DNA from 2 places in the Faecalibacterium duncaniae genome. Region 2 is predicted to be linked to the other one. Evidence: a T-box and tRNA genes for the amino acid it is inferred to sense, from the RefSeq annotation. Region 2 holds a T-box; the other holds one or more tRNA genes.

Region 1 (14,952 bases), 500 kb from region 2:
CGCTCCATCGGCCCCGGCCTGGTCATCCTGCTGGGTGTCCGGGATACCGATACGCTGGACATCGTGCCCAAGCTGGCGGATAAATGCGCGGGCCTGCGCATCTTCAAGGACGAAAACGACAAGCTGAACCTCAGTGCAAAGGACCTGGGCTATTCGGCACTGGTGGTCAGCCAGTTCACGCTCTACGGCGACACGAAAAAGGGCTACCGCCCCAGCTTTATCAAAGCGGCCCGGGCCCCGCTTGCGGTGGATGCCTACGAGCTGTTCCTTGCCGAGATGAACCGGCAGGGCCTCAGAGACGTGCAGCACGGCGAGTTCGGCGCGGATATGCAGGTGTCTCTGGTGAACGAGGGGCCCTGCACCATTGTCATCGACACGGACGAGTGGGTGCACCACTCGTAACGGCCCGCCCCCGGCAAAGCCGGAACATCTGAACAGTTAGAAGGATATAGGATATGAAAGCATTTCATCTTCTCGGCGCTGCGCCGCTTTATACCAACAGCTTTGTCCTGATCTCCGATGCGGGCCATGCAGTGGTCATTGACCCCGCCGCCGAAGTGCAGGAGTACGATAAAATTTTCAAAGAGAACAACGCGACGCTCACCACCATCCTCTGCACCCACGGCCACTATGACCATGTGGGCAGTGCAGGGGTGCTGAGCCGGGAGTGGAAGGCCCGGATCTACTGTGAGCCTGCCGACTGCAGGGGCAGCCAGCTCTTTCCCCTGAAAAGCGCGGACAGCGGCTATCAGGAGGGGGAAAAGCTCACCGTGGATGAGCTGACCTTTACCGTCTGGCACACCCCCGGCCATACCGAGGGCGGTGTGGTGCTGCTGTGCGGGGACTATCTCTTTGTGGGCGATACCGTGTTCCAGGGCAGCATTGGCCGCACCGATCTGGAGGGCGGCAGTATGCAGAAAATGGATGCCAGCCTGCGCAAGCTGGCGGGCCTGCCCATCCCCAAAGAGACCCAGCTGCTGCCCGGCCACGGGGATTTTTCCACCCTTGGCGAGGAACTGGCGAACAATTACTATATCCGCAGCGCCCTGCGCGGCGGGAATGCGGACTTTTAAGGATAAAGAGAGAAAAACATGAAGATTTATATTACCGGCCTGCCCTCCGGCTACGAGGTGGAGCATCTGGTGCGCCTGTTTTACCCTATGGCTCCGCTCACCCTCACCCCGCCGGAAGAGGGCGAGGACTGTGTCTGGGCCGAGAAAAAAGAGGATAGTCTGTACGCCATGGTGCGGGAGCAGGGCCAGAGCAGGGATGCGGCGGCTCCATTGCCCCGCCCCGTGGAAGCAGGCGGCGAGACGGTGGAGTTCACCCTTGCCAGCCTGACCTACGACCTGCTGCGGAGCTGGACCGGCATCCGCCCGCCCTGGGGCAAGATGACCGGCGTGCGCCCAGTGAGGCTCATCCACGACAAGCGGGCCGCGGGCTGGACCGAAGCCGACATCGACCGGTTCTTTCTGGAGCGTTTTGACTGCTCCCGGCAGAAGTACGACATGGCCAAGGCCATCGCCGACCTGCAGGAGCCCATCCTGAAGCTGGGCAGCGCCCCCAAAACGTACAGCCTGTATCTCGGCATCCCGTTCTGCCCCTCCCGGTGCAGCTACTGCAGCTTTGTCAGCTGCAACCTTGACCGGGACCGCAAGCTGGTGCAGCCCTATGTGGACTGCCTGTGCAGAGAGGTGGAGGCCATCCGGGAGCAGGCCGACAAGGCGGGACTGAAGCTGTGCAGCATCTATATCGGCGGTGGCACCCCCACCAGCCTGTCCGCTGACCAGCTCCGCCAGCTCATGGGTACGGTGCGGGAGAACTTTGACCTTTCCAAGGTGGTGGAGTACACGGTGGAGGCGGGCCGCCCTGACTGCACCGATGCCGAAAAGCTGGCTGTCATCAAAGAGTATGGTGCCACCCGCATTTCCATCAACCCCCAGACCTTCTCGGACGAGGTGCTGGCGGGCATTGGCCGCAGGCACTCGGCGCAGGATATCCTGGACTGCTATGCCGATGCCCGGAGGGCGGGCCATGAGGACATCAACATGGACCTCATCGCGGGCCTGCCCGGCGATACGGTCGCGGGCTTTGAGCACAGCCTGCGGCAGGCCATCGCGCTGAACCCTGAGAACATCACCGTTCACACCCTGACCCTCAAGCGGGCCTCCCGCATCGTCATCGAGGACCAGAAGGAGAACGACTACGCAGACGTAGCGGCCATGCTGGAAAAATGCCAGCTGCTGGCCGATGCAGGATATCGCCCCTATTACCTCTATCGCCAGAAGAACACCCTGCAGAATCTGGAAAATGTGGGCTGGTGCAAGCCGGGCCACGAGGGGTACTATAATATCTATATCATGGAGGAAGTCCAGACCATCCTTTCGGCCGGAGCAGGCGGCAGCACCAAGCTGGTGGCCGACGGCGGCCGACGGATGCAGCGCATCTTCAATTTCAAGTATCCGACAGAGTATATCCAGCGCTTTGCGGAGGTACTGGAGCGCAAAAAAGGAGTGGCTGATTTTTATGATCACGATTTGGGTCCCGAAACGTCTGGTTGAAGTCGGGCTGTACAACGTTGCCGCCCGCAGTCCGCAGGAACTTGCCGCCCTGAGTGAGCAGAGCTACCGCGACCGCGTGAAGTACGCCGCCGAAAAGGTGCGCCTTTCCGGCACCAAGATCGTCATGCTCACCGGCCCGTCGGCCAGCGGCAAGACCACCAGCGCCCACAAGCTGGCCGAGGAGCTGATCCGGCAGGGAACATACGCCCATGTGGTCAGCCTGGATAATTTTTTCCGTGGGGCGGAGTTCTACCCCCGACTGCCCGACGGTACCCTGGATTACGAAAACCCCGATACCATGGATCTGCCCCTTGTCCGGCAGTGCCTGCATGAGCTGAGCGAGACGGGCCGGACCACCCTGCCCATCTATGATTTTGCCAACGAGCGGCGCTCCGACGAGACCGAGGCCGTGGACCTGCAGGGCGGTGTCTGCATCGTGGAGGGCATCCATGCCCTGAATCCGGAGCTCACCGGCCTTGTGCCTGCGGAGGATGTCTACCGCATCTACGCCGGCCTGCGGGAGGAATACGCCATCGACGGCCGCCGGGTCATCAACACCCAGGACATCCGCCTGTGCCGCCGCACCCTGCGGGACGCTGCCGCCCGGGGCCGCAGCCCCGAAAAGACCCTTGCCATGTGGGACCGGGTGCTGGACGGCGAGACCCGGTATATCAAGGGCTTCAAGACCACGGCGGACTTTCTGCTGGACACCTCCTTTACCTATGAGCTGGGCCTGATCTCCAGGCTGCTGGGCATCGTGCGCCGCCAGTTCACGCTGGAGGGCCACAACGCCGAGCTCTGGGACGAGACTGCCCGCCGCTTTGAGCACGTGGTCCCGCTGGATCTGGAGCTTCTGCCCGCCGACAGTATGCTGCGGGAGTTCTACGGCAGTGCCGTAAAATAAAATCGCGCTCTGCGGGGAAAATGTTCCATTCTCTTGTTCAAATGCGAAAAAATTGTTTCCAAATCCGCACGAAACTGTAAAAGTTGTGAGGGATTCGTTGCAATCAGTGCCTGAGTGCGCTATAATGAAACCATCATCTGACAGCACACACAGGGCCAATGCCCGTAAGAGAGGTGTCATTATGGATTTCAATAAGATCAAGGAAATGGGTCTGGAATATGCGGAAAAGGGCCGCAATGCCGCCATGGATCTGGCAGAGCGCGGCAGAACGCAGGCAAAGATCGTCTCGGAGCAGACCAAGCTTGCCCGGGCACAGCGTCAGCTGGGTGCACTGGTCTACAGCCTGGCCAAGGGCAACGAGGAGAACCAGCCCCTTGTGGATAAGTATATCGAGATGATCGGCAGCATCGAGGCAGATCTGAACGCCCTCAAAGAGAGCCTTGGCCCCGCTGCCGAGGTCATCACCCACGATCTGGACGAGGAGCCCGCCGAGGACAGCGGCATCACCATTGAGCCGACCGTGGAAAAGGACAAAAAGCCTGACACGGACAAAAAGACCTGCCCCCAGTGCGGCGCGCCGGTCTCTGAGGATGCGCTGTTCTGCAACAGGTGCGGCGCACAGCTGTAACGCAAAAGCCTTGAAAGGGCGGTGTCCCCGTAGGGGGATGCCGCCCTTTCTGCACAGAAACAGGGCAAAGTGTGAAAATTCTGGAAACAATTGAAATGAAAAGCCGGAAAATGCGCTTGTCCCCTTGAAAAATCGCAGATTCTGCGGTACAATCGAGCTCAGGTTTTTGAGCAGAGGAAAGGGGAGTGCACCCATGCAGGACTGGCCCGAACGGGAACGCTACACGGCGGAGGATCTGCTGCAGATCATCCGCATTCTGCGTGACAGAGAAAACGGCTGCCCCTGGGATAAGGTGCAGACCCACGCTTCCATCCGGAAGAATTTTCTGGAGGAGACCTGCGAGGCGCTGGAAGCCATTGATGCCGACGACGCAGCCATGATGCGCGAGGAGCTGGGCGACGTGCTGATGCAGGTGGCGTTCCATACCGTCATTGAGGAAGAGCGGGGCCGGTTCGATTTCGAGCAGGTCTGCCGGGAGGTGTGCGAGAAGCTGGTGTTCCGGCACCCGAACATCTTTGCCTCTTCGGCGGCTGAAAATGCCGGTATAAACAGCTGGGATGCGCTCAAAAATAAGGAAAAGGGCCGCACCACGCTGGCGGATGAGCTGAACACGGTTCCGGCTACCCTGCCCGCCCTGATGTATGCCCAGAAGATGCAGAAGCGTGCCGCCCGCAAGGGCGCGTTTGCGCAGACGGCAGAGGATGCCGCCGCTGCCCTGAAGGCTGCCGAGCGAGGCTGGGAGGAAGCGGTGCCGGAAAATGCCGCCGAGCGGGCCGGGGCGCTGCTGTTTGCAGCGGCCAATGCCATGCGGCTGGCCGGTGTGGACGCGGAAGAGGCCCTGACCTTTGCATCCGGGCGGTTCCGTCAGGAGCTGCTGCAAAAGACCGAAGATTCAGACGAGCAGGAACGCCCTGCCACTGTCTGATAGAAAAAGCTGAGTAAAATTTTGTGGAGGTACCCCATTATGACCAAGACCGATCTGATCGCACAGGTTGCAGCAAACACCGAGATGAGCAAGAAGAGCGCCGAGCTGGCTGTCAACGCCGCTTTCGACGCACTGAGCAAGGCAATGGCTGAGGGTGAGAAGATCACCATCTCTGGCTTTGGCACTTTTGAGATCCGTGAGCGCGCAGAGCGCCAGGGCATCAACCCCCGCACCCGTGAGCCCATTACCATCGCTGCTTCCAAGAGCATTGTCTTTAAGCCGGGCAAGGCTCTGAAGGATACCCTGTAAGTTTGATCTTTGCCGCCGGGGCCGCAGTGGTTCCGGCGGTTTTTTTGTAAAACCTCTCAGTCAACGCTTCGCGTTGCCAGTTCCCCTGTCCGGAGGTGCGGCGGTGGACAAAGCGCAATGATGGAGAGGGCCTGCTTTTCTGGAGGATCATAACATGAGACTGGATAAATACCTGAAAGTTTCGCGGCTCATCAAGCGCCGCACCGTGGCAAATGAGGTGGCCGATGCGGGCCGCATCCTCATCAATGGCAAGATCGCCAAGGCCAGCCAGGCGGTCAAGGAAGGGGACATCATCGAGGTCACCTTCGGCAACCGGCCCATCAAGGTAAAGGTGCTCTCTGATGTGGAGCCCCGCACCAAGGATGTGGCCCGGGAGATGTACGAAATCATTTCGGAATAACCTCTCAGGTGCTTTGCACCAGCTCCCCTAATAGGGGAGCCAGGTTTATGCTGCTGCATCTTTGCCTCGCCTATTAGGAGAGGTGGCAGCCCGAAGGGCTGACGGAGAGGTTCTATCCCGCAAGCTGTTTGCATAACCTTCACCAGAAGGGGGAGAGGTGCATGGCAGAGCAGGCGGGGAACAGCGACCTCATCCTGGAGAACCGGGAAAAGCTGACGGTAACAGGGGTCAGGCGGGTACTGCAGTGCAATGCGGAGAGCGCCGCCATTGAAACAGCCCGGGGCGTGCTGCAGCTGGCCGGGGCACAGCTCAACGTGACCAGCCTCGACCTCGACAGCGGGGAAGTGAAGCTGACGGGCCGCATCGACACGGTGGAGTACACCGCCGCGCGCACCCCGGGCGGCTTTCTGTCCCGGCTGCTCCGCTGATGGCACCGGCCCTTGCGCCCGCACTCATCGGGCAGGAGGCGGCTGCCTGCGCCCTGCTGGGCCTTGTGCTGGGCAGCGTGCGCGCGGTGTTTCCGGTCAGGGGGCGGGCGGCGTTCCTGCCGGATATGGCCCTTGTGGGGGCTGTCCTGCTGGGGCTGCAGAGCTATGCCGCCGCCCTGAGCGCCGGGGGCGTGCTGCGGTGGTATATGCCGGGCAGCGCCTTTCTCTGTGCTTTTGGGGCCGAACGGCTTCTGCGGCCTGCCCTGCAGGCAATGGAACAGGGGCTGTTCTGGCTGGCGGCGGGGCCGCTCCGGCTGGCCCGGCGGGCATTGCAGCCGCTGGCAGCAGCCCGCAAAAACCGGGCGGAGCAGGCCAGAGCGCGCCGCGCGCAAAAAAGAAGCGCAAAAAAACCGAAAAAGAACTTGCCAAGCACACGGCGGTTGTTGTATAATTCTAACGTATCAAAGTAAGAGTACAGGCGTTTCGGGCCTGCTGAGCACAGGAGGCGCTGAAAAATGGCAAATACCACCCGGAAAAAGCGCAGACGCAGCCCGTTTGTGCGGACGATCCTTCGTCTTTTCTTCATTCTGCTGCTGTTGAGTATGCTGGTGGCCTACATCTCCAATCAGGTGTCCATCAGTTCCCGGCGTGCGGAATTGCAGACGCTGAGCGAGCAGATCGAACAGCAAAAGACCCAGAACGAGGAGATGAAGCGCATCCTCAGCGGCGATGCTGACGATGTGACCGAGTGGGTCGCCCGGGATTCTTACAACTACGCAGCCCCCAACGAGCGCATCTTTGTGGATGTGACCGGCAACTGAGGGCACACCCCGCCGGGCAGCTCTGCGGACAGACCCGGTGCCCCCACAAAAAGAGAGCAAGGAGTATTGAGTTTTGGCAATTGAGGTAGGGAACGTACTGGAAGGCCGTGTGACCGGCGTAAAGCCCTTTGGCGCGTTTGTTGCGCTGCCTGAGGGCAAATCGGGCATGGTCCACATTTCCGAGGTGTCCAATGAATATGTGCAGGATATCAACACGGTGCTGCACGACGGCGATGCTGTGAAGGTGCAGGTCATCAACATTGCACCGGACGGCAAGATCGCGCTGTCCATCAAGCGGCTGCTGTCGCCGGCACCCCGTCAGCCGCGCAGTGACCGTGGGCCCCGGCCCGGCGGCCCGCGCCAGAACAGCCCCCGCGAGGGCGGCCATTTCGGCAATTCCCGCGGCGGCGGACGGCCCCCTCGTGAGGGCGGGCGCGGCCCTGCCCGGGACGCTGCACCCCGTGTGTGGCAGCCCAAGGCCCCGGCCAAGAGCGATAACCTGAGCTTTGAGGATATGATGAGCCGCTTCAAGAGCCAGAGCGAGGAAAAGATGGCCGACCTCGACCACGAGACCAACAACCGCCGCGGCGGCGGTTATGCACCGCGCTCCCGCCGCGGCCGCTGAGCCATAGAACGAACCTGGCCTGCCCCAGCGGGGCGGGCCTGTTTTTTGGTGGTGCGGCAACGCCCACGGACAAGAAAGGAACCAGAATGCCTGCAAAATTTGAACTGATCGCACCCTGCTTCTTTGGCTGCGAGGCAACTGCGAAATTTGAGCTGACCCGCATCGGGGCCGAGAACATCCGGGTAGGGGATGGCCGCCTGACCTTTGCGGGCGGGCCGGAGATGATCGCTGCCGCCAACCTGAACCTGCGCACGGTGGAGCGCGTGATGCTGCTCCTCAACACCTACCCCGCTTCCACCTTCGATGAGCTGTTTGACGGCGTGTACAGCATCCCCTGGGAAGAGCTGCTGCCCGCCGATGCCGCCTTCCCTGTGACCGGCTCTTCCCTGAACAGCCAGCTCACCAGTGTGCCTGCCTGCCAGAGCATCATCAAAAAGGCTGTGGTCAAGCGCCTGATGAACAAGCATCATACCTCTGTTTTGCCCGAGACCGGCGCGGAGTACAAGATCCGTTTCATGCTGCGCAAGAATGTCTGCGAGATCATGCTGGATACCACCGGCGAGGGCCTGCACAAGCGCGGCTACCGCCGCAACGCCATGGAGGCCCCCATCCGTGAGACGCTGGCCGCGACCATTGCCGACCTGGGCCGTGTCCGCCGCGACAGTCTGGTGGAAGATCCCTTCTGCGGCAGCGGTACTCTGCTGATCGAAGCCGCCCAGAAGGCCATGAATATTGCCCCCGGCCTCAAGCGCCGCTTTGCCGCCGAGCGTTACAGCTTTGTACCCGCTTCCCTCTGGGCCGAGCAGCGCCAGAAAGCGCTGGCAGAGTCCAAGCTGGATGTGGGCTTTGAAGCCTTTGGCTACGATATCGACCCCGCCGCCGTGGCACTGGCCAATGCCAACGCAAAGCTGGCCGGTGTGGAAAAGCGCTGCCATTTTGAGGTGGCCGATGTCGCTGACTTTGCGGCAAAGCCCGAAGCCATCGTTCTGACCAATCCCCCGTACGGCGAGCGGATGAACACCATCGAGGGTGCCGCCAAGCTGGCCCGCACCCTGGGCCGGCAGATGGCCGAGCATCCCTGCGCGGGCCTGTACGCCATCACTGCCGATATGGAGTTTGAGAGCCACTACGGCAAGCGCGCCAACAAGCGCCGCAAGATGTACAACGGTATGATCCCCTGCCAGCTGTATATGTACTATGAGGCCCCCAAGTTTGAGCACAAGGCAAAGCCGATGCCCAAGCAGGGCTTTGACGGGAAGCGTACCGTTGAGTTCAAGAAAAAGTAAACAGGAGAACAAAAAGACATGGACGGTCGGATGCGGCCTTATCTTCCGGAGCTTACCATCCGGGATTATAATATCTACCAATGGTACCTGCGGGGCGTGCAGTATCAGCTGAACACGACCTACGGGCTCTACTCGTGCAGTCTGCTGCAGCACAACGGGGTTCTGTTTGCACTGCTGTCAGACAGCCTGGCCGGGCGGGAGGCGACCTGCAAAAAGGTGCGCCTGCCCTGGACGCTCTGCTGGAGGCCGATGATGTGCCAGACCCAGGGCATCCGGCTGGCCGCGCAGGTGGAGGTGCTGCTGGGCTGGCATAAGCTGCAGGACCGCCGCAGTGACGAGCTGCCCTTCAAACAGCGGGTGAAGCGCACCATCGACCGCATCCTGCTCCGCCGCGCCTATGAAAAGGCCGTGCGGGAGAACCCCGCGCTGGAGCGGCTGTTTGAACAGGAGCAGGAGCAGGCGATCGTTCAGATGAACCTGAACGCCAAGAACTACACCGAGGTTGCCGAGCCTATGAGCAACATCTACGGCGCGCTCTACTCCACGCTTGCCACCGATGAGAACAGCCAGCGCAAGAGTATGCGCTATATCGGCAGCTGCATCGGGCGGGTGTTCTACCTGCTGGATAAGGCGGGCCGTGTGGCCGATGACAAGCGGGCCGAGCGGTACAATGTGTATCTGGTCAATGGTGTCGAGGACCCCGGTGCTGCACTGGAAAATGCCCGGCGGCAGTCGCTGGCTGCGGCAAACGATCTGGTGCGCGCCTACGGGATGCTGGATGTCAAGCTGAACAAGAGCCTGATCGACAATATTATGATCCTGGGCCTGCGCCATGCGGTGGAGCCGCTGGACCCGGAGAACCAGCCCGTGCGCTGGGAGCTGCCGTGAAGGCCCGCAAGAGCTGGGCGATGGCCTACTGCGGCATGGCGGCTGCCCTGAGCGTGGCCCTGATGCTGCTGGGGGCCGTGGTGCCGGTGCTGATGTTCATTGCCCCGGCGGTGGCCAGCCTGCTCATCGCTACGGTCTGCGTGGAGTGCGGCAGGACCATGGCCCTGACAGCCTACGGAGCGGTGAGCCTGCTCAGCCTGCTCTTTGTGCCGGATAAGGAGGTGGCGCTGGTCTTTGTGTTCCTGCTGGGGTATTACCCACTGGTCAAGCCCCGGTTTGAGCGCATCCGTCTGCCGCTGGTGCGGGTGCTGTGCAAGCTGCTGCTCTGCAACGGTGCCGTGCTGGCCATGTACGGGCTGGTGCTGCTGCTGGTGCCTGCGGGCAGCATTTCGCAGGAGCTGAAGACCACCGCGCTGGTGGTCTCGCTGGCCACCCTTGCCATGGGCAACGTGGCTTTTCTGCTGTATGACCGGGCGCTCCACAACCTGCTGCAGGTGTATCAGCTGGTGTGGCGGCCGAAACTGCATAAGATGCTGGGAAAAAGATAATGGGTCAAACCCCTCAGGCGGGCTTACGCCCGCCAGCCCCCCTAATAGTGGGGTCTTTGGCATTTCGTAAAGTTTCCCTATATACACAAACTGTATTGCTCTGCCAAGGCCGCCCCTAGTAGGGGCGGTGTCATCCCGAAGGGATGACGGTGGGGTTTAATAGCAGGGCTTTGTCTAAGAGGATTCTAATTGAGAGGAGTGATGTCTACCACCAGTTGACACAAAGCGCCGGGCCACACGGGTGACAGCCGTGAGGGTGACGAGGAGAGGAATCATCGAAAAATTCGGCGGATGTTTCTCCGGCTGACCATGGGCTATACCAGCCGCAGAGAGGGGCAAAAATCGGCAGTGATACCGTAACAGATCCCCTCAAAGAAAGCCATACAAGAACATAAACTGTTACAGGAGGCTGACAGCTGTGCTGCGCGCGTTTTTTGCGCCGGGCTGTCGGCATGGAGGTGTTTTGTATGTGTGGCATTGTTGGTTATGTTGGAAAACGGAACGCACAGGATGTTTTGCTGGATGGTCTGGAAAAGCTGGAGTACCGCGGCTATGATTCCGCCGGTGTGGCGCTGGCTTTGGAGGGCGGCATCCGGGTGGTCAAGAGCAAGGGCCGTCTGGCGGAGCTGCGCAAGCGGCTGGCGGTGGAGGCCCTGGCCCGGAGCGGCTGCGGCATCGGCCACACCCGGTGGGCGACCCACGGGGAGCCCAGCGATGTGAACAGCCACCCGCATTCCACGCCCCGGGTGAGCATCGTCCACAACGGCATCATCGAGAACTATGGTGTGCTGAAGGAGCGGCTCGTGGCCAAGGGCTATACCTTTGAGAGCGAGACCGACACCGAGGTCCTGGTCAAGCTCATCGACAGCTGCTATGAGGGGGAGCCCCTCAAGGCTCTGCGCGCCGCTCTGGCCATGGTGCGGGGCAGCTATGCGCTGGCTGTCCTGTTCCGGGATTTCCCGGATACCCTGTTCGCGGTCAAGCGGGAGAGCCCGCTCATCGTGGGCTGGGGCGAAGAGGAAAACTTTATTGCGTCGGATATCCCGGCGCTGCTGAAATATACCCGCCGGTACAGCGTGCTGGAAGAGGGGGACATGGCGGTGGTGAACGCCGACGGCATCCGCTTCTACAATGAGTTCGCGGAGCCGGTGGAGCGGGAAGTTCTGACCGCCAACTGGGATCAGGAAGCCGCTGAAAAGGGCGGCTACCCGCACTTCATGCTGAAGGAGATCAACGAACAGCCTGCGGCCATCACGGCCACGGTGAGCCCCCGTGTGGAGAACGGTCTGCCCGACCTGCGCGTTCCTGAGCTGACGGATGAGCGGCTGCGCCGCATCGGCACGGTGCATCTGGTGGGCTGCGGCACGGCCATGCACGCGGGCATGGTGGGCAAGGCTGCCATTGAGGCGCTGGCCCGGGTGCCTGCACAGGTGGAGATCGCCAGCGAGTTCCGCTACCGGAACCCCATCCTGCGGCCGGAGGACCTGGTCATCATCATCAGCCAGTCGGGCGAGACCAGCGATACGCTGGCCGCCCTCAAGCTGGCCAAGAGCCGGGGCGTGCCGGTGCTGGCCATTGTGAACGTGGTGGGCAGCAGCATTGCCCGCGCGGCGGACTATGTCATGTACACCTATGCCGGTCCTGAGATCGCCGTGGCCTCTACCAAGGCCTACATGGTGCAGATGTGCGTGCTCTACCTGTTCGCCCTGCGGCTGGCTTACGCCCGGGGAATGCAGACCGATGCCGAGATCCGCCGCCTGACGGCAGAGCTGCTCCGGGCTGGGGAGGTCATCAAGCCCCGCCTGGCCGATTGTGAGCAGATCAAGTATCTGGCCAGCCGTTTCGTCAATACCCAGAGCTGCTTCTTCATCGGCCGCGGGTTCGACTATTCGCTCTCGCTGGAGGGCAGCCTGAAGCTGAAGGAAATCAGCTATGTCCACTCGGATGCTTATGCGGCGGGTGAACTCAAGCATGGCACCATCAGTCTGGTAACAGACGGCGTGCCGGTGATCGCTCTTGCCACCCAGAAGCAGGTCTACGAAAAGACCATCTCCAACGTCAAGGAGACCAAGAGCCGCGGCGCGAAGGTCCTGCTCTTCACCACCCGGGATGCCGTGGTGCCCGATGGCGTGGCCGACTATGTGGTGCGTCTGGATGACTACGATGACCTGCTGATGCCCCTGCAGCTCATCGTTCCGCTGCAGCTGTTTGCCTACTATATGGCTGTTCTGCGCGGCTGTGATGTGGATAAGCCCCGCAATCTCGCCAAGAGCGTGACCGTGGAATAATCGTAGAATCAGAAATCAAGCCTTGCCAAACCCGCCCGCTGGTGGTATACTATCTAGGTAACCGATGCTGGTGTGGCGCAATGGCAGCGCAACTGATTTGTAATCAGTGGGTTGCAGGTTCAACTCCTGTCACCAGCTCCAAAAAGACCTCAAAACGGAAAACGTTTTGGGGTCTTTTGCTGTTATAGAAAGTGCTTTTATTGCGGTAAAACGCAGGAAAATAGAGAACGACAGAAAAAGAGAAAATCCGTGGAAAAAGTAGTTGACAAATGCCACTTCAGATGATAAAATATACAGGCAGTCAGCGATGACTGCAAATAGAATATGGGCGTGTTCCCGAGTGGCCAATGGGGACAGACTGTAAATCTGCTGCTTTTCAGCTTCGGTGGTTCGAATCCACCCGCGCCCACCAAGAACTCCAGTATCCGAACCGGGTACTGGAGTTTCTGTTTTGTAATAACCTTCCCGGAGGCTAGGCGGGTGGATTCGAACAGCTGCGGCCCCGTCGCAGAAGAAGGGGCAAAAACAGCCCGGTGGGCTGTTTTTAGCAGCGCGGCTTGCGTAATCCACCCGCGCCCATAAAAAGACCGCCAGCGTAGAGATACGCTGGCGATTTTCTGTTTGCAGAAGGATTGAGTTTTCATGCGGGTGGGTTCGAACAGCTGCGGCCTGTGGTTTTTGGAGACAACTGCTCTGCCAACTGAGCGAATACGGCATGAAAAAAGCGCCCCTGCGCGGCTGGGCAAAGATGCTTACATTATTTGGTTGTTACGATCCCATTTCTTCATAGACAGGACACTTGAGACAAATTTGGTGGGCTATCTCCCAACTGCAAGGCGGCTTGTCGTCGCCCTTCAGGCAGAGAATGTCATCGCCAATATTGGAGACCTCGAAGCATAGTCCACAGTCGATTTTTCGATTGTAAATGGGACAAAACCATTCTTCGAGTTTTACATCGTCACTAATGCGGAATTCCATGCTTTTTGACCACCTCCATCAATTTCTTTCCGCCCTCGTCCAACGGGCCAATGCTGGATACGTTTCCGTCCTGCCCAACGGCAACAAAGCCAAGCTCGGAATAATAACAGGTTTGAGTGCCATTGCGCTGAGACATTGCAACCTTGGAAGAACGAATGATGCATTCTGTATCCATCGGTCCCATGCCACGCTCTGCCCAGTACTACAAAACGTACGTGCTTGCAAAGTTCAAAACGTTGGGCGCTGGCGGGGATTCGATAAGCTTACCTCTGGTCTTTATTGTACCAGTTTCCCGCATCTGCTGCAACTCTGTATTGGCTGCATCGAAACGTTTTTGTTTACGGGCAATGAAGCCAACCTTACTGCTGGCACTGCTACCAAACCCTGCCACGTTGGTGCGGGCGCTGTCGGCTCTGCCGTCGGCCTTGGCATGGAGCTGGCGGCACGGCGCGGAAAACACTGCAGGTGTTAAATCAGATAACGGTTTCGTTTGAGATCGGGGGTGTCACTGGCCCGCCTGCATGGCGAGCGGTGCACCCCTGATCTTTTTGCCGGAACAAAAAAGAAAAGCACCGTACTTCCTACGAAGTACAGTGCTTTTTTGGTGGAGAATAGCGGGATCGAACCGCTGACCTCTTGCATGCCATGCAAGCGCTCTCCCAGCTGAGCTAATCCCCCACATATTCGGTTGGTGTCTTGCGACGTGAGTTATTATACCAGCCGGGCGGGCGGTTGTCAACACCCAATTTGAAAAAGTTTGCAAAAACAAAAAAGCCCTGCCGGGCACAGAGCCGGGCAGGGCGCGGAACAAAGTGAGGATGGGTTAGGCCTTTGCGTGCTGGCGGTCAAAGATCTGCGGAGCCACACGGCAGAGCAGAACGGCGGCCACCATGGTCAGCAGGGTCTCAGGCAGCATGTAGCTGCCGTTGTACACCAGGCTGTAAGTCCAGGCAGACAGGCCTTCGTTCAGGTTGCCCCAGACCAGCACACCGGACAGGAAGCTGCACATAAAGCGCAGGAAGCCTGCCATAAAGGTGCCCACGGCCACGCCGACCATCCGGTTCTTGAAGGGGCGGGCAAAGAACTCGGCAGTGCCCAGCGCCATAAAGGCCACCAGATAGTCCAGCAGGACTTCACCCAGGAAATACAGGAAGGTCGGGGTCGGGGGTGCCCAGAAGCCCAGCAGCATCTGCAGGCAGCCGTTGACAAAGCCGGTGAACAGGCCCCACTTCACGCCGTGGCGGAAGGAGACCAGCACAAAGGGCAGCATGCTCAGCAGGGTAACGCTGCCGCCGTTGGGCAGGGTGAAGAACTTGATGTTGCTCAGCACGGTGCCAATGGCGATCATCAGGGCGCACTCCAC
Region 2 (14,952 bases):
CGGGACAGGTGGTTGCCCTCATTGGTGACGGTGCCTTTACCGGCGGTATGGTCTACGAGGGGATGAACAATATCGGCGGGCTGGACAATCTGCTGGTCATCCTGAACGACAACAAGATGTCCATTTCCAAGAATGTGGGCGCGTTGTCCCGCTACCTGAGCCATCTGCGCACCACCAGCCGCTATTACGATGCCAAGGAAAATGTGCGTTCCTTTCTGGATGGCGTGCCTGTCATCGGCCCGCCGCTGAAATCTGCGATCCAGAACAGCAAGGCTATGGTGCGCAGGGCAATGTATCATTCGACCATGTTTGAGGATATGGGCTTCCACTATTATGGTCCTTTTGATGGTAACAATGAGCCGGAGCTTGAAGGAATCCTGCGCGATATCCACAGGCAGCCCGGCCCCCATTTCCTACATGTCGTGACCAAGAAAGGCAAGGGCTATGCCCCGGCTGAGAGCAACCCCGGTAACTTCCACGGTGTTTCGACCTTTGATCTGGTCAACAGCATCCCAGACCCTGAGGTGGCTCCCAAGGAGTCTTTCTCGACGGTGTTCGGCAATGTCCTGAACAAGGAGGGCGCGGAAAACCAGAAGATCTGTGCCATCACGGCCGCAATGAAGTATGGTACGGGCCTGCAGTTCTTTGCACACACCCACCCCAAGCGCTTCTTTGATGTGGGCATGGCAGAGCAGCATGCTGTGACCTTTGCAGCGGGCCTTGCCAGCCAGGGAATGCTGCCGGTAGTCTGCATCTACTCCACCTTCCTGCAGCGTTCCTATGACCAGATCATCCATGATGTGAACCTGCTGAAGGAGAATGTTGTCCTTGCCATCGACCGTGCCGGTTTTGTTCCGGCAGACGGCGAGACCCATCAGGGAATCTTCGACCCGGCCTTCCTCAGTCAGGTGGGGATCCCTGTCTATTCGCCCTCCAACTATGCCGAACTGCGGCACTGGCTGCCCATCCTGCTCAGTGATGAGATGCAGGGCCCCCGGGCAATCCGGTATCCCCGCGGTGGTGAGAGCGTAGCACTGGCGCAGTTTGGCTGTTCCGGCAGGGAATATGACCGGCTCTATACCGCCCCTGATGCCAAGGCTGTAATGGTCAGTTACGCCGACGAAGTCGAGGATGTGCTGACTGCGGCGAAGCTTCTGGGCAAAGAGAACGTTCCCTGTGATGTTTATAAGCTTGTAAAGATATATCCCTTTACACCTGAGCTTATTTCTGAAATTTCAAGATATGACGTTGTTTTGTTTGCGGAGGAATGCGTAGCCTGCGGCGGCATCGGTGAGCATCTGGAAATGGCTCTGCAGAAAGCAGGCTGGCAGGGTGCTTATATCCACCGTGGTGTGGAGGATGTGCGTCTGCCCCATGCGACGGTTCCGCAGATCAAGCAGAGCACCGGCCTGGATGCTGAACATCTGGCACAGGCCATCCGTACATGGAAAGGAGCAGAATCTTGAAGATTCGTTTGGATCAATATCTGGTTCAGCATGGTCTGATCCAGAGCCGTGAGCGCGCCAAGGCGATGATCATGTCCGGCGTGGTCTTTGTCAATGAACAGAAGGTAGACAAAGCCGGTGAGATGATCAAAGAGGATGCCAAGGTGGAGGTGCGCGGCCATGATATCGGTTATGTCAGCCGCGGCGGCCTGAAGCTGGAAAAGGCGATGCAGTGTTTTCCGCTGACCCCCAAGGGGAAAGTCTGCATGGACATTGGCGCATCCACCGGCGGCTTTACCGACTGTATGCTGCAAAATGGGGCAGTCAAGGTCTACGCAGTGGATGTGGGCTACGGTCAGCTGGCATGGAGTTTGCGCACCGATGAGCGAGTGGTCAATATGGAGCGCACAAACATCCGCAACGTGACCCTTGACCAGCTGGCAGAGCCAATCGAGTTTTTCAGTGTAGATGTCTCTTTTATCTCGCTGCATCATATTTTCCCGGTGGCGCAGGCCATCACCACTCCGGACGCTATGGGTGTCTGCCTGGTCAAGCCTCAGTTTGAGGCTGGCCGCGAAAAGGTGGGCAAAAACGGCGTTGTCCGTGACCCTGCCACCCACCGTGAGGTGCTGCACAATGCCATGGGCTATGCTGCTGCCAACGGCTTCAAGGTCTGCGGACTGGATTTCAGCCCCGTCAAGGGCCCTGAGGGAAACATTGAATATCTGATGTTCGTTCAGAAGAGCGATGAACCCGGTGCGCTGGATGATTCGGTTGCTGAACAGGTGGTGGTATCCAGCCATTCTACGCTGGACCGCTGAACCATAATCCATAAAATCAGGGAGGGCGCGGACGATGACCGTCTACATTTCCCCAAACCCCGGCAAGGCTATGGCCTACGGCATTTCCCAGCGTGCGGCGCAGATCCTGCTGACCCATGGGGCACAGGTGCTGATGCAGGACGGCCTGCAGGCCGAGTGCATGACCATGGGCGTGGAGTATCTGACCCAGAAGGAATGCCTGGAACGGACGGATGTCATCCTGACCATCGGAGGAGATGGCACCATCCTGCATGAAGCCAACCTCTCACTGGAATACAGAAAGCCCATTCTCGGCATCAATCTGGGCCGGTGCGGCTTTCTGGCTACCTGTGAGGTCGATGAAATGGAAGCCAAGCTCTCCGCCGTAGCCCGGGGTGAATATTTTCTGGATAACCGGATGCTGCTTTATGTCCGTGTGCTGGGGGATGACAGCTGGGAGGGCCATGCCCTGAATGATGTGGTTATGACCAAGGGCCGCCTGCAGCAGGCAGTGGATTTCAGCATCTATTGTGATGATATCCTGGTGGAGCATTACCGGGGCGATGGTGTCATTGTGGCAACGCCCACCGGCTCCACCGCTTATTCTCTGGCGGCAGGCGGGCCGATCCTTGATTCTCAGACCAAGGGCATCGTTGTCACACCCATCTGCCCCCACAGCCTTGCCAGCCCGGCCATGGTTTTTGCGCAGGAGCGCAAGATCAACCTCTGTGTGGGCCAGGTGGCAGATGAAGAAGTTTTTATCAGTTGTGATGGGAATGCGGGCTATTCCGTAAAAGCCGGAGCCACCGCGGAGGTGCGGCTGTCTGATCAGGTCGTGCAGCTCATCACCTTCAGCAAGGCCGACCAGTTCCAGGCCATTGACCAGAAACTGCGCGGCAGACGATGACACAACCACAACGAAGGGAGAAGATCACATGGGACGCACCAGCCGAGGGGATAACAAAAGCAAGCAGCAGCGGCAGCAGACCATCCTGCGTCTGATCCAGGAGAATCCCATCAGCCGACAGGAGACTCTGTTGGAGTACCTGAGCAAGGAAGGTTTTGATGCCACACAGGCGACCATTTCCCGCGATATCCGGGAGATGAACCTTGTCAAAGCTGCCACCACCACCGGCTACCGCTATGTTTCCAGCCACAGCGAGGCACTTAACCCCAAGATGCAGGCCCGGTTTGAGACCATCTTCCATGAATCTGTCCTGGGGGTGGACTTTGCGGGCCATGTGGTGCTGGTAAAGTGCTACTCTGGCATGGCCAATGCGGCCTGCGAGGTGTTTGACGCACTCAAGTGGAAAAATGTGGTCGGCACCCTTTCTGGTGACGATACCTTTCTGATCGTGGCCCGCTCAGAGCGGGACGCAAAGACCATTTGCACCGAGCTTGGGCATTACATCGGGCAGAAATAAAGGCAGGAGAGAACGAACATGTTGAGCAGTCTGCAAATTGAAAATGTTGCAGTCATCCAGAAGGCCAACGTGCATTTTGAGAAGGGCCTGAATGTCCTTACCGGCGAGACCGGTGCGGGCAAATCTATCCTGATCGACTCCATCAATGCCATTCTGGGCAACCGCACCTCCAAGGATCTGGTGCGCACGGGGGCTGCAAAAGCAGTCATCCGGGCGGCATTTGATGATGTTCCGCCTGCAGTGCTGGACAGCCTGGAAAAGGCAGGATATGAGCGCTCAGAAGCGCTGACCCTGAGCCGTGAGATCACTGCCGAGGGCAAGAGCACCTGCCGCATCAACGGAATGCCTGCCACAGCAGCCATTCTGCGGGAACTGTGCGGTGGGCTCATCAACATCAACGGCCAGCACGATTCCGTAGGCCTGTTGAACCCGGCCCGCCATGAGGGTATCCTGGATGCCTACGCCCAGAACGGGGCGGTGTATCAGGAGTATTATGCTGTTTACCGGGAGCTTATCAAGGTCAAAAAGGAGCTGGATGCCATCATCACCGATGAGGGTGAAAAACAGCGAAAGATCGATCTGCTGAGTTATCAGGTACAGGAGATCGAGGATGCCAGCCTGACCGCAGGCGAAGAGGAGACGCTGATGGCCCGCCGTAAGGTGCTGGCAAATGCCTCCACCATCCGGGAGCGCATCTCCCAGAGCTATGCGCTGCTTTCGGGCGGAGATGATGCCCCGGGTGCCGTTGATCTGCTGGGGGAAGCCTCCAATGCGATCGATGGAGCCGCCCAACTGGACAGCGGCCTTTCTGCTGCCGCCGGACAGCTGCTGGATCTTTATTACACCGCAAAAGACCTTTCTGCTGACCTGATCGGGCGGCTGGAGGGCTACGAGACGAATGATGCAGAGCTGGATGAGATCGAACAGCGGATGGATCTGATCTACAAGCTCAAGCGAAAATACGGTGATACTGTGGAAGATATCATCGCCTTTGGACAGCAGGCAAGGGAAGAGCTGGACCGCATCCAATTCTCACAGGAGCGGACAGAGCATCTGCAGGCTGAAAAGCATCGGCTCTATGTACTTGCCCGGGATAAGGCCGAGGTGCTGACCCAGACCCGCCTGAAAGCCTTTGAGGAATTGAACAGGCGCATCTCCGGCACACTGGATTTTTTGAACATGCCCGGTGTCCGCATGACCCTGCGCCATACCCGCGGCCCGTTGGCCAGCCATGGCCAGGACAGCGTGGAGTTTTATATTTCCACAAACCCCGGTGAGGATCCCAAGCCGCTGGCAAAAATCGCTTCCGGCGGTGAACTGAGCCGTATCACGCTGGCAATCAAAAATGCCATGGCCGATAAGGACGCAGTGCCTACGGTCATCTACGATGAGATCGACAGCGGCGTATCCGGCAAGGCGGCCAGCCGCATCGGTGAGGTGCTCAAACAGAGCGCAAAAGATCACCAGATCCTCTGCATCACCCACACAGCGCAGATCGCTGCACTGGCCGACTGCCATCTGCTTATCCAGAAGAATATCACGAATGAGCGAACCTATACCGAGATCCACCCGCTGGATACCGAGGGAAGAGTGGACGCACTGGCGCATATCATTTCTGGTGACCATGTCACGGAGCTTTCCCGTGCCAATGCCAGAGAGATGCTGGGGCTGGCCGAGCATGAAACCGGTGATTGACAACCCTGCTGATTTGTGCTAAACTGATTTTTGTTGAAAGACGTTGAAGGGAACAAGTACCTTGTTAGTGTCTGCCCAGAGAGACCCCGGTTGGTGCAAGGGGTGTGCAGAACAACAGGGGAAATACCTCCCGGAGTTGCAGGCTGAATGCTTTGGCTAGTAGGCTGTGCCGCGTGCGAGCGTTACAAACGCAGGAGTGTATCCCATCTCTGTGGGGCGCACTCGTGAGGCCGTTTCCGTGAGGGGGCGGCAAACAGAGGTGGTACCGCGATTTTCTCGCCCTCTGCCAAATTCATTTTTGGCAGGGGGCGTTTTCTTTTGTCCTCTGCCCGATAAAACAGGAGGATAATCCCATGACCCTTTACGAAGAACTGCAGGCTCGCGGTCTGGTAGCCCAGATCACCGACAATGAGATCATTGACCTCATCAACAACGGCAAGGCCACTTTCTATATTGGCTTTGACTGCACTGCAGACAGCCTGACTGCAGGCCATTTTATGGCCCTGACCCTGATGAAGCGCTTGCAGATGGCTGGCAATAAGCCCATTGCCCTGATCGGCGGCGGCACCACCATGATCGGTGACCCCTCTGGCCGTACCGATATGCGCAAAATGCTGACCAAGGAGGATATTGCTCACAATGCAGCCTGCTTCAAGAAGCAGATGGAGAAGTTCATCGATTTTTCTGAGGGCAAGGCTCTGATGCTGAACAATGCCGACTGGCTGCTGAACCTGAATTATGTTGAGCTGCTGCGTGATGTGGGTGCCTGCTTCTCCGTCAACAACATGCTCCGCGCCAAGTGTTATGAGCAGCGCATGGAGAAGGGCCTGTCCTTCCTTGAGTTCAACTACATGATCATGCAGAGCTACGACTTCTACTACATGTTCCAGCACTACGGCTGCAATATGCAGTTCGGCGGCGATGACCAGTGGAGCAACATGCTGGGCGGCACTGAGCTGATCCGCCGCAAGCTGGGCAAGGATGCCTACGCGATGACCATTACTCTGCTGACTGATTCTCAGGGCAAGAAGATGGGCAAGACTGCAGGCAATGCGGTCTGGCTCGACCCCAACAAGACCAGTCCCTTTGAGTTCTACCAGTACTGGCGCAATGTCGGCGATGCTGATGTGATGAAGTGCATCCGGATGCTGACCTTCCTTCCGCTGGAGCAGATTGATGAGATGAGCACCTGGAAGGATCAGCGTCTGAACGAGGCCAAGGAGATCCTGGCCTACGAGCTGACCAAAATGGTGCACGGCGAGGAAGAGGCTGAGAAGGCCCAGAACGCTGCCCGTGCCCTATTCAGCGGTGCTGCCGACACTGAGCACATGCCCTCCACTCAGCTGACCGAAGCGGATCTGACCGATGGCTCCATCGGCATCCTGACCCTCATGGTCAAGGCCGGTCTGGCCGCTTCCAACGGCGAGGCCCGCCGCCTGGTTGTGCAGGGCGGTGTCCTGGTGGATGGTGAAAAGGTAGCTGCTCCCACTGTCAGCTTTACCGCTGATCAGCTGAAGAACGGTATCGTCATCAAGAAGGGCAAGAAGATCTACCACAAAGTGACCCTGTAATCTTTTAGAAACAGCGTATGATAAAAGCCCGGCGGTATCCATAAATCGGATACCGCCGGGCTTTTTACGTTTGTGTAATGTTTATAGAGAAGGGCACTTACAGCTCAAAGGCCTTCTTCAGCACATCGTAAGCGGAGTCCTCGTTCTCACTGCGCACCAGCAGAGAAATATCCAGATCGCTGGTGGTGATGAGCAGAACCTCGATGTCAGCCATGGCCAGTGCGTTCAGGGCCCGGGCAGCTACACCGCAGTTGGTGACCATGTCCTCACCGAAGAGGTTCAGTTTGGAGTAACCGACGCTGATCAGCGGGGAAGCCTTGGCATCCTTGTCGAGATTGGCGGCAGAGATGGCCTTCATCACCAGTGTCAGATCACTGGCAGATGCGGTAAAGCTGAAATCAATGTTGGTACCGTGAGGGGCGCTCTGACTGATCATATCTACCACAACGCCGGTATCGGCAAAGATCTGCAGGTAGCGGGCCAGGCTGTTGCCCTTGAACTCCACATCCTGCACACTGATCATCATCAGGCTGGGCTCAATGTTGATTTTGGAAACACCATACATAATGAACACTCCAATCTGCCCCAAAGGGCTGCAAATTCAGGCGAGCGTCAAAAACGCGCTGTTAATATTGGCTTGTAATACGTTCTGAATGTACTCTATCCCAAAGCTGGGGTAGGCGGCCCGGACACCGTGCGCCTGCGCCAGCTCCGACGTGTAATCCCGGAAGAGGTAGGTGCGGACGTTGGATTTACCGGCATCATAGTGGGTCACGGTGGGATGTAATTGCGGGGAAGCGACAGCGCAGTGAACGCTGCCATCCGGGTCCGTCGTCTTGTTCAGCTCCAGTGTCAGGATGGCACCGATGAGTTGATCCGGTTTGCTCTGGGTGCTGAGGAAATTTCCCAGGGAATAGGCTACAAAGGTCTGGCGGCCATCCACAGAGGTTTTCCACTCGGCATCCTGCACCACATGAGGGTGCGTGCCCAGAATAACATCCGCACCCCAGTCGGAAAGCTGCTGGGCGAGGTCCCGCTGGGTCTGGGTGATCTTGTGGCTATCCTCCACGCCCCAGTGAACTCCCACCACCACGAAATCGGCCAGCTCACGCGCCCTGCGTACCTGTTGTTCCATCACATCCCGCTGGCTGGTGTAGATGACATTGGCTGTCATTGCACTGCTCTGCGGGATGCCATTGGTGTGGTCGGTGTAGGAGAGGTAGGCGATCGTCACACCGTTTACCGTCTGCAGGGGGATAGTACCATAATCGCTCTTTCCGTACCACAGGCCGGTCGTGACCACATCTTCCGGCATCTCGTCCCAGAACCGCAGCGTTGCTGCGATACCTTTGGCACCTTTATCGTAGGTGTGGTTGTTGGAAAGACTAAACACCCGGATGCCTGCCCGGTAAAGAGCCTCTGCGCATTCACCGGGGGTAGAAAAGCAGGGATAGGTGGAAGGCTCCAGTTCCTTGCTGCAGAGTGTTTCCTGGTTGATCCAGTTTACATCCTGCGCGGCATAAAAATCCAGCAGGTGCTCGTAGCAGTAGTCAAAATTATATCGCTGGCCTTCCGCTGCCCGGCGGGCTGCCTGTTTGTAGATGGGAGCATGGATCAGATTATCCCCGGTGGCCGAAAAACGCAGTGTGGTTGTAACAGGCTGCGGTTCCGGTTCGGGCGGGGGAACGCTTTCAGCGGTCGAAGGCTCGTCCTCAAAGGGGCCAAGTACGATGCCGGGAGTCTGGAAGCGCCAGAAGCCAAAGCAGGCCAACGCCGCACCAGCCACCAGCAGCACTCCCATCATCCTCAGAAAAACGGGTTTTCGTTTTCGCCGGTTCTGCGGTTCGTGCCGCGCATGTCGTTTCGTGGATGCCGCGTGTCTTGCCTGCTCCATTCCGTCAGCCCTCCTGCCGCTCAAAATGGTGGAAGACGCAGAGACCTTACAGCTCTGCGATCATGTTACCCATATTGTACAGGCCCGGCTCCTTTTTTGCAAGATAGACAGCAGCATTTATTGCGCCATTTGCAAAAACACTGCGGGAATATGCAGTATGCTTGAGGGTGATGACCTCGTCCGGACCGCAGAACAGCACCTCGTGGTCGCCCACGATGCTGCCTCCGCGCACGGAGCTGATGCCGATCTCCTTGGGGTCGCGCTTCTGGCGTACAGAGGAACGGTCGTAAACATAATGATATGCGCCGTTATTCTCTTCGTTGATGGCATCGGCCAGCATCAGGGCAGTGCCGCTGGGGGCATCCAGCTTGTTGTGGTGGTGCTGCTCCACGATCTCCACATCATAGTCTGCACCCAGAATGGCCGATGCACGCTTGCACAGCTCCGACAGCAGGTTGATGCCGATGGACATGTTGGCGCTCTTGAACACGGGCACAATGCGGGACAGCTGCACCACCTTCAGCTGCAGCTCTTCGGAAAGACCAGTGGTGCAGACCACGATGGGCATCTTGTGTGCTTCGCAATAGGTCAGTGCCTTTTCCACAGCAACAGGAGCGCTGAAATCAATGATGACATCGCCCTTGCCGTCCAGCTTATCCAGACTGTCGTATACGGGGATGCCGTTCTGCTCACCGTCCTGCTGGTCGATCCCGGCGACCACGCGGCAGTCACTCCGGTTTGCAATCATCTCGCAGAGGGCGTGACCCATCCGGCCGCCAATGCCCTGAATGATAATATCCGTCATTTTTGTTTCCTCGTTTTCTGTTGTAACGGCAAATGCCCGGGAGGAACCATTTCCACCGGGCATTGTGCGCTGTTTTGTTTATTCCTGAATCAGACCTTCGGCCTCCAGTGCCTGCTCGATCTTCTCCTTGTGGGCATCACTGGGCTCGACCAGCGGCAGACGGCAGGGACCGGCCTCCCAGCCCAGCACATTCATGGCGTACTTGACAGGGATGGGATTTACTTCGCAGAAGAGTGCATCCGCCAAGGGCAGGATCTCCAGCTGCAGCTTGCAGGCAGTTTTGGTGTCGCCCTCAAACCATGCCTTGCAGCAGTTGTGCACCAACTCAGGCTTGACATTGGAGACCACACTGATGACACCTTTGCCGCCCAGAGACAGCAGGGGGACCACCTGATCATCGTTGCCAGAGTAGATGTTCAGCTCGTCGCCGCACAGCTGAGCGATCTTGGCCACCTGAGAGATGTTGCCGGAGGCCTCCTTGATGCCGTTGATGAGCGGATTCCGGCTCAGCTCCAGTGCTGTCTCGGGGGTGATGTTCAGACCGGTACGGGAAGGTACATTATACAGGATAACCGGGATGCCGCCCGCCTCGGCCATAGCGGTAAAGTGGGCCACCAGACCTGCCTGTGTGGTCTTGTTGTAATAGGGGGTCACAAGCAGCAGGGCATCGGCACCGCAGGCAGCAGACTTTGCTGCCAGTGCACAGCCGTGATCGGTATCATTGGAACCAGCACCCGCAATAACAGGCACCCGGTGATTGACCGTCTCGACCGTAAACTTGATGGCGGCCAGTTGCTCCTCATCGGTCATGGTAGAGCATTCGCCGGTAGTTCCGCAGATCACAATAGCATCGGTGCCCCGTGCGATCTGATCTTCAATGATGCGGCCCAGCTCATCAAAGTTGATGCTGCCATCTTCGTACATGGGGGTGATGATTGCCACCGCCGCGCCGGTAAAGACAGGATTCTTCATAGTATAAAACTCCTTTGTACGCTCCGTCAGGAACGTGTTGTTCAGTCAAAATAGCCCTTTGCTGCCAGCAGCTCAGCCAGCAGCACGGCACCGCCGGCAGCGCCGCGCAGGGTGTTGTGGCTCATGCAGGCGAACTTGTAGTCAAACAGGGTGTCCTCGCGCAGGCGGCCGATGCAGACAGCCATGCCGTTCTCTGTGTTGCGATCCAGCTTGGGCTGAGGACGATCGGGCTCAGTGAAGTAGTGCAGGAACTGCTTGGGTGCGCTGGGCAGGTTCAGTTCCTGTGCAGGGCCGCGGAAGTTAGCCCAGGCCTCGAGCATCTGCTCCTGGGTGGGCTTTTTGTCAAAGCTTACAAACACGGCGGCGGTGTGGCCGTCAGAAACGGGGACACGGAAGCACTGCGCAGTGATCGTGGGCTTCTCGGCGTTGACGATCTGATCGCCCTCGATGTGGCCCCACAGCTTCAGCGGCTCGCGCTCGCTCTTCTCTTCCTCACCGCCGATGTAGGGGATGACGTTATCTACGATCTCGGGCATCCGGTCAAAGGTCTTGCCTGCACCGGAAATGGCCTGATAGGTGCAGACCAGAGCCTTGTTGACACCAAACTCCTTCATCAGAGGATGCAGGGCAGGCACATAGCTTTGCAGGCTGCAGTTGGACTTGACCGCAATGAAGCCGCGCTTGGTACCCAGACGCTTGCGCTGGGCAGGGATGATCTCAATGTGGTCCGCGTTGATCTCAGGCACGACCATGGGAACATCCGGGGTAAAGCGGTTTGCGCTGTTGTTGGAGACCACAGGGCACTCGGCCTTTGCGTAAGCCTCTTCCAGTGCCTTGATCTCGGCCTTGGGCATATTGACTGCGCAGAAGATGAAATCGACCTGAGAAGCGACCTCTTCCACCTTGGCGGCATCCAGCACGACCATCTTCTTGACGCTCTCGGGCATCGGGGTGGTCATTGCCCAGCGGCTGCCAACGGCATCCTCATAGGTCTTGCCTGCGCTGCGGCCGGACGCGGCCAGCGTGGTCAGCTTGAACCAGGGATGATTCTCAAGCAGGGTCACAAAACGCTGCCCCACCATGCCCGTTGCACCAACGATACCAACTTTATACTGTTTTTCCATTTCCAGCACCTTTCCTTTCAATAAAAGCAAATTTACATCGAACACGGCTTGCAAACCAGCCGACCTTGCAATATAATAGATACTGTTTATACAGATTTTATGATAACATTGATACGGCACTCGTGTCAATCATCGGAAAGGCAAATGCAAAGTATGTTAAAAAAAGATTTTTGGTATGATTTACCCAAAGAACTCATTGCACAGGAGCCTGCAGACCCCAGAGACTCGGCCCGGCTCATGGTTCTGAGCCAGAAGGACGACAGCATCCAGCACCGGATCTTCCGCGATCTGCCGGAATATCTTGAGCCGGGTGACCTGCTGGTGGTCAACAACTCCAAGGTGCTGCCCGCCCGCATCGTGGGTGTCAAGCAGCCTACCGGTGCTGTGTGCGAGCTGCTGCTTCTGCGGCAGGTCAAGGGAGATCAGTGGGAGTGCCTGGCAAAGCCCGGCAAGCGGATGCAGCCCGGCACCAAGGTCAGTTTTGGTGACGGCACCCTGACCGCTGTGGTGGACGAAACGCTGGAGGATGGCAACAAGTTTGTTACATTCTATTATGACACCGAGACCCTTTATGAAAAACTGGATGAATTTGGCAAGATGCCATTGCCACCCTACATCACCAAGCAGTTGGAAGATCAGAGCCAGTATCAGACGGTCTATGCCAAGGAGCTGGGCAGCGCTGCTGCACCCACGGCAGGCCTGCACTTCACCCCGGAGCTGATGGATACCATCCGTTCCAAGGGTGTCGGCATTGCCGAGGTTACCCTGCATGTGGGTCTGGGAACCTTCCGCCCCGTGCAGGAGGACGAGATCTCGGATCACAAGATGCACAGTGAGTGGTATTCCATCAGCGAGGAGACTGCTCAGCGCATCCGGGAAACCAAGGCCGCCGGGCACCGCGTGATCGCCGTTGGCACCACCAGCTGCCGTACGCTGGAAGCCGCCGCCGCAAAATATGGTGAGATCAAGGCCTGCAGCGGCAATACCTCTATTTTTCTCTACCCGGGTGTCAAGTTCAACTGCATCGATGGCCTGATCACCAACTTCCACCTGCCGGAAAGCACCCTCATCATGCTGGTCTCTGCCCTCTACGGCTACGAAAAGACCATGGCTGCCTATAAAGTTGCCGTAGAGGAAAAGTACCGCTTCTTTTCCTTCGGCGATGCGATGCTGATCCTGTGATCCCTCAGCACCCGCTCTCCCAAAAGCCCAAAACACTGCCGGAACCGTTTCGGCAGCTCGGTATCCACCACTTCTGAACCTGCCGCCTGCCCGGCGGCACAAGGCTGTACGGCTGTTTTCCGTACACAGAAAGGAAAAAACTTATGCCTTCTTTGACCACTTTTAAGCTGCTCAAGCAGGAGCACAACGCCCGGCGGGGCGAGTTCAAGACCGTGCACGGCACGGTGCAGACCCCTGCCTTCCAGAATGTTGCCACCGCCGGTGCCATCAAGGGCGGCCTGTCCGCGCAGGATCTGCAGCAGATCGGCACCCAGGTAATGCTCTGCAACACCTACCACCTGCATCTGCGCCCCGGTGATCAGCTGGTAGCCGATATGGGCGGCCTGCACAAGTTTACCCGCTGGAACGGCCCCATCCTGACCGACAGCGGCGGATTCCAGGTGTTCAGCCTGTCTAAGCTGCGTAAGATCACGGAAGAAGGCGTGACCTTTGCCTCTCATCTGGACGGCCACCGCATCTTTATGGGCCCTGAGGAAAGTATGCAGATCCAGGCAAACCTGGGCTCCACCATCGCAATGGCCTTTGATGAGTGTGTGGAGAATCCTGCCCAGCACGCGTACTCCAAAGCCAGCTGTGAGCGCACCACCCGCTGGCTCAAGCGCTGCAAGGCTGAGATGGCCCGCCTGAAGCAGGAGGGCAAGGCCACCAACCCCGACCAGCTGCTGTTCGGCATCAATCAGGGATGCACCTTTGCTGATCTGCGTGTAGAGCACATGAAGCAGATCGCGGAGCTGGAGCTGGACGGCTACGCCATCGGCGGTCTGGCCGTGGGTGAGCCTGCTGAGGTGATGTACGAGATGATCAGCGAGGTGGAGCCTTATATGCCCAAGGATAAGATCCGCTATCTGATGGGTGTCGGCACCCCTGGCAACATGATCGAGGCAGTTTCCCGCGGCGTGGATCTGTTTGACTGCGTCATGCCCAGCCGCAATGCCCGCCATGGCCACCTGAACACCTGGGGCGGCATCATCAATATCAAGAACGCAAAGTATGAGCGGGACGAGCGCCCCATTGACCCCACCTGCGGCTGCCCGGCCTGCCGGAACTACTCCCGTGCCTATATCCGCCACCTGTTCAAGGCAGAGGAGCTGCTGGGCATGCGTCTGGCCGTTATGCACAACCTGTGGTTCTACAACCACCTGATGGAGCGTATCCGCGATGAGTTGGATGCAGGCACCTTTACCACCTTCCATGACCGTTATGTCAAGCTGCTGGATACAAGAATTTGAGCTTTTTCATGCTTTTCCCTTGCAAGAGGGAGCAGAAGCGGTTATAATGAGTTTATCTGAATTTTGAGAGGAGACTTTGTCCCATGCAATTTCTGACTACTACCACTGAAAGCTATATCAGCCTGTTCTTCACCCTGGCTCTGATGCTGGTCCTGCTCTACTTTATGATCTATCGTCCCCAGAAGAAGCAGGAGAAGAAGGATGCTGCCATGCGTGCAGCTCTGGAGATCGGTGATCAGGTCGTGACCATCGGCGGTATTGTTGGCCGTGTGGTCGCCATCAAGGATGACACCTTTGTTCTGGAGACCGGTTCCGACCGTGTGAAGATCCGCTTCACCAAGAATGCGATCAGCTCTGTTGAGAAGCTGAACATGGACAATGCTCCTGCCAACGCAAAGAAGTAATCTCTAAAAGCAAGGTCTTTTTTACCCGCCCCTCTGCATACAGTAGTGCAGGGAGGCGGGTTTTTATGTTGGAACAGAAGAAGTTACCCATCCTGGAAGCACTGGCCGCATTCGGCATTGGTGGGATATTCACCGCCGCCTGCATGGCCGGGCTGGCCTACCTGATGGCAAACCAGAGCCTTGCGCAGAGCACTGCCTGGCCCATGGTCAGTGCCATTGTCTGTGCCGGGAGCTTTTGCAGCGGCTGGCTCATGGCGTTTTTCTATCACAGCAGAGGCCTTATCTGTGGTGCTGTACAGGGCGGACTGTTTGTTCTGCTTCTGCTAGGATTCGGTCTTTCGGAGGGC

What was found. The T-box of region 2 lies ahead of tyrS (tyrosine--tRNA ligase). A T-box ahead of a tRNA ligase gene usually reads a tRNA of that ligase, here a tRNA-Tyr.
Region 1: it has a tRNA-Tyr gene. The T-box ahead of tyrS (tyrosine--tRNA ligase) is inferred to sense a tRNA for this amino acid. The anticodon was not compared.

What each region holds. Positions count from the first base shown of each region.
Region 1 covers NZ_CP048437.1:1,046,860-1,061,811, forward strand. Annotated here, with positions in the region: gene dtd (D-aminoacyl-tRNA deacylase) at 1-402, shown strand, start outside; gene GXM22_RS05000 (MBL fold metallo-hydrolase) at 456-1,073, shown strand; gene hemZ (coproporphyrinogen dehydrogenase HemZ) at 1,092-2,561, shown strand; gene GXM22_RS05010 (uridine kinase family protein) at 2,527-3,465, shown strand; gene GXM22_RS05015 (zinc ribbon domain-containing protein) at 3,647-4,093, shown strand; gene GXM22_RS05020 (MazG family protein) at 4,287-5,018, shown strand; gene GXM22_RS05025 (HU family DNA-binding protein) at 5,058-5,327, shown strand; gene GXM22_RS05030 (RNA-binding S4 domain-containing protein) at 5,482-5,727, shown strand; gene GXM22_RS05035 (YabP/YqfC family sporulation protein) at 5,889-6,155, shown strand; gene GXM22_RS05040 (hypothetical protein) at 6,155-6,625, shown strand; gene GXM22_RS05045 (septum formation initiator family protein) at 6,671-6,976, shown strand; gene GXM22_RS05050 (S1 RNA-binding domain-containing protein) at 7,050-7,601, shown strand; gene GXM22_RS05055 (THUMP domain-containing class I SAM-dependent RNA methyltransferase) at 7,688-8,887, shown strand; gene GXM22_RS05060 (DUF5685 family protein) at 8,906-9,775, shown strand; gene GXM22_RS05065 (hypothetical protein) at 9,772-10,323, shown strand; gene glmS (glutamine--fructose-6-phosphate transaminase (isomerizing)) at 10,791-12,611, shown strand; tRNA gene GXM22_RS05075 (tRNA-Thr) at 12,678-12,752, shown strand; tRNA gene GXM22_RS05080 (tRNA-Tyr) at 12,938-13,023, shown strand; gene GXM22_RS05085 (hypothetical protein) at 13,745-14,083, shown strand; tRNA gene GXM22_RS05090 (tRNA-Ala) at 14,192-14,267, opposite strand; gene thiT (energy-coupled thiamine transporter ThiT) at 14,413-14,952, opposite strand, start outside.
Region 2 covers NZ_CP048437.1:1,547,338-1,562,289, forward strand. Annotated here, with positions in the region: gene dxs (1-deoxy-D-xylulose-5-phosphate synthase) at 1-1,466, shown strand, start outside; gene GXM22_RS07515 (TlyA family RNA methyltransferase) at 1,463-2,266, shown strand; gene GXM22_RS07520 (NAD(+)/NADH kinase) at 2,301-3,152, shown strand; gene GXM22_RS07525 (arginine repressor) at 3,181-3,669, shown strand; gene recN (DNA repair protein RecN) at 3,688-5,364, shown strand; T-box leader at 5,399-5,651, shown strand; gene tyrS (tyrosine--tRNA ligase) at 5,718-6,935, shown strand; gene GXM22_RS07540 (ACT domain-containing protein) at 7,033-7,500, opposite strand; gene GXM22_RS07545 (CapA family protein) at 7,537-8,829, opposite strand; gene dapB (4-hydroxy-tetrahydrodipicolinate reductase) at 8,876-9,634, opposite strand; gene dapA (4-hydroxy-tetrahydrodipicolinate synthase) at 9,713-10,606, opposite strand; gene asd (aspartate-semialdehyde dehydrogenase) at 10,648-11,730, opposite strand; gene queA (tRNA preQ1(34) S-adenosylmethionine ribosyltransferase-isomerase QueA) at 11,884-12,912, shown strand; gene tgt (tRNA guanosine(34) transglycosylase Tgt) at 13,056-14,201, shown strand; gene yajC (preprotein translocase subunit YajC) at 14,285-14,605, shown strand; gene GXM22_RS07580 (TIGR04086 family membrane protein) at 14,671-14,952, shown strand, end outside.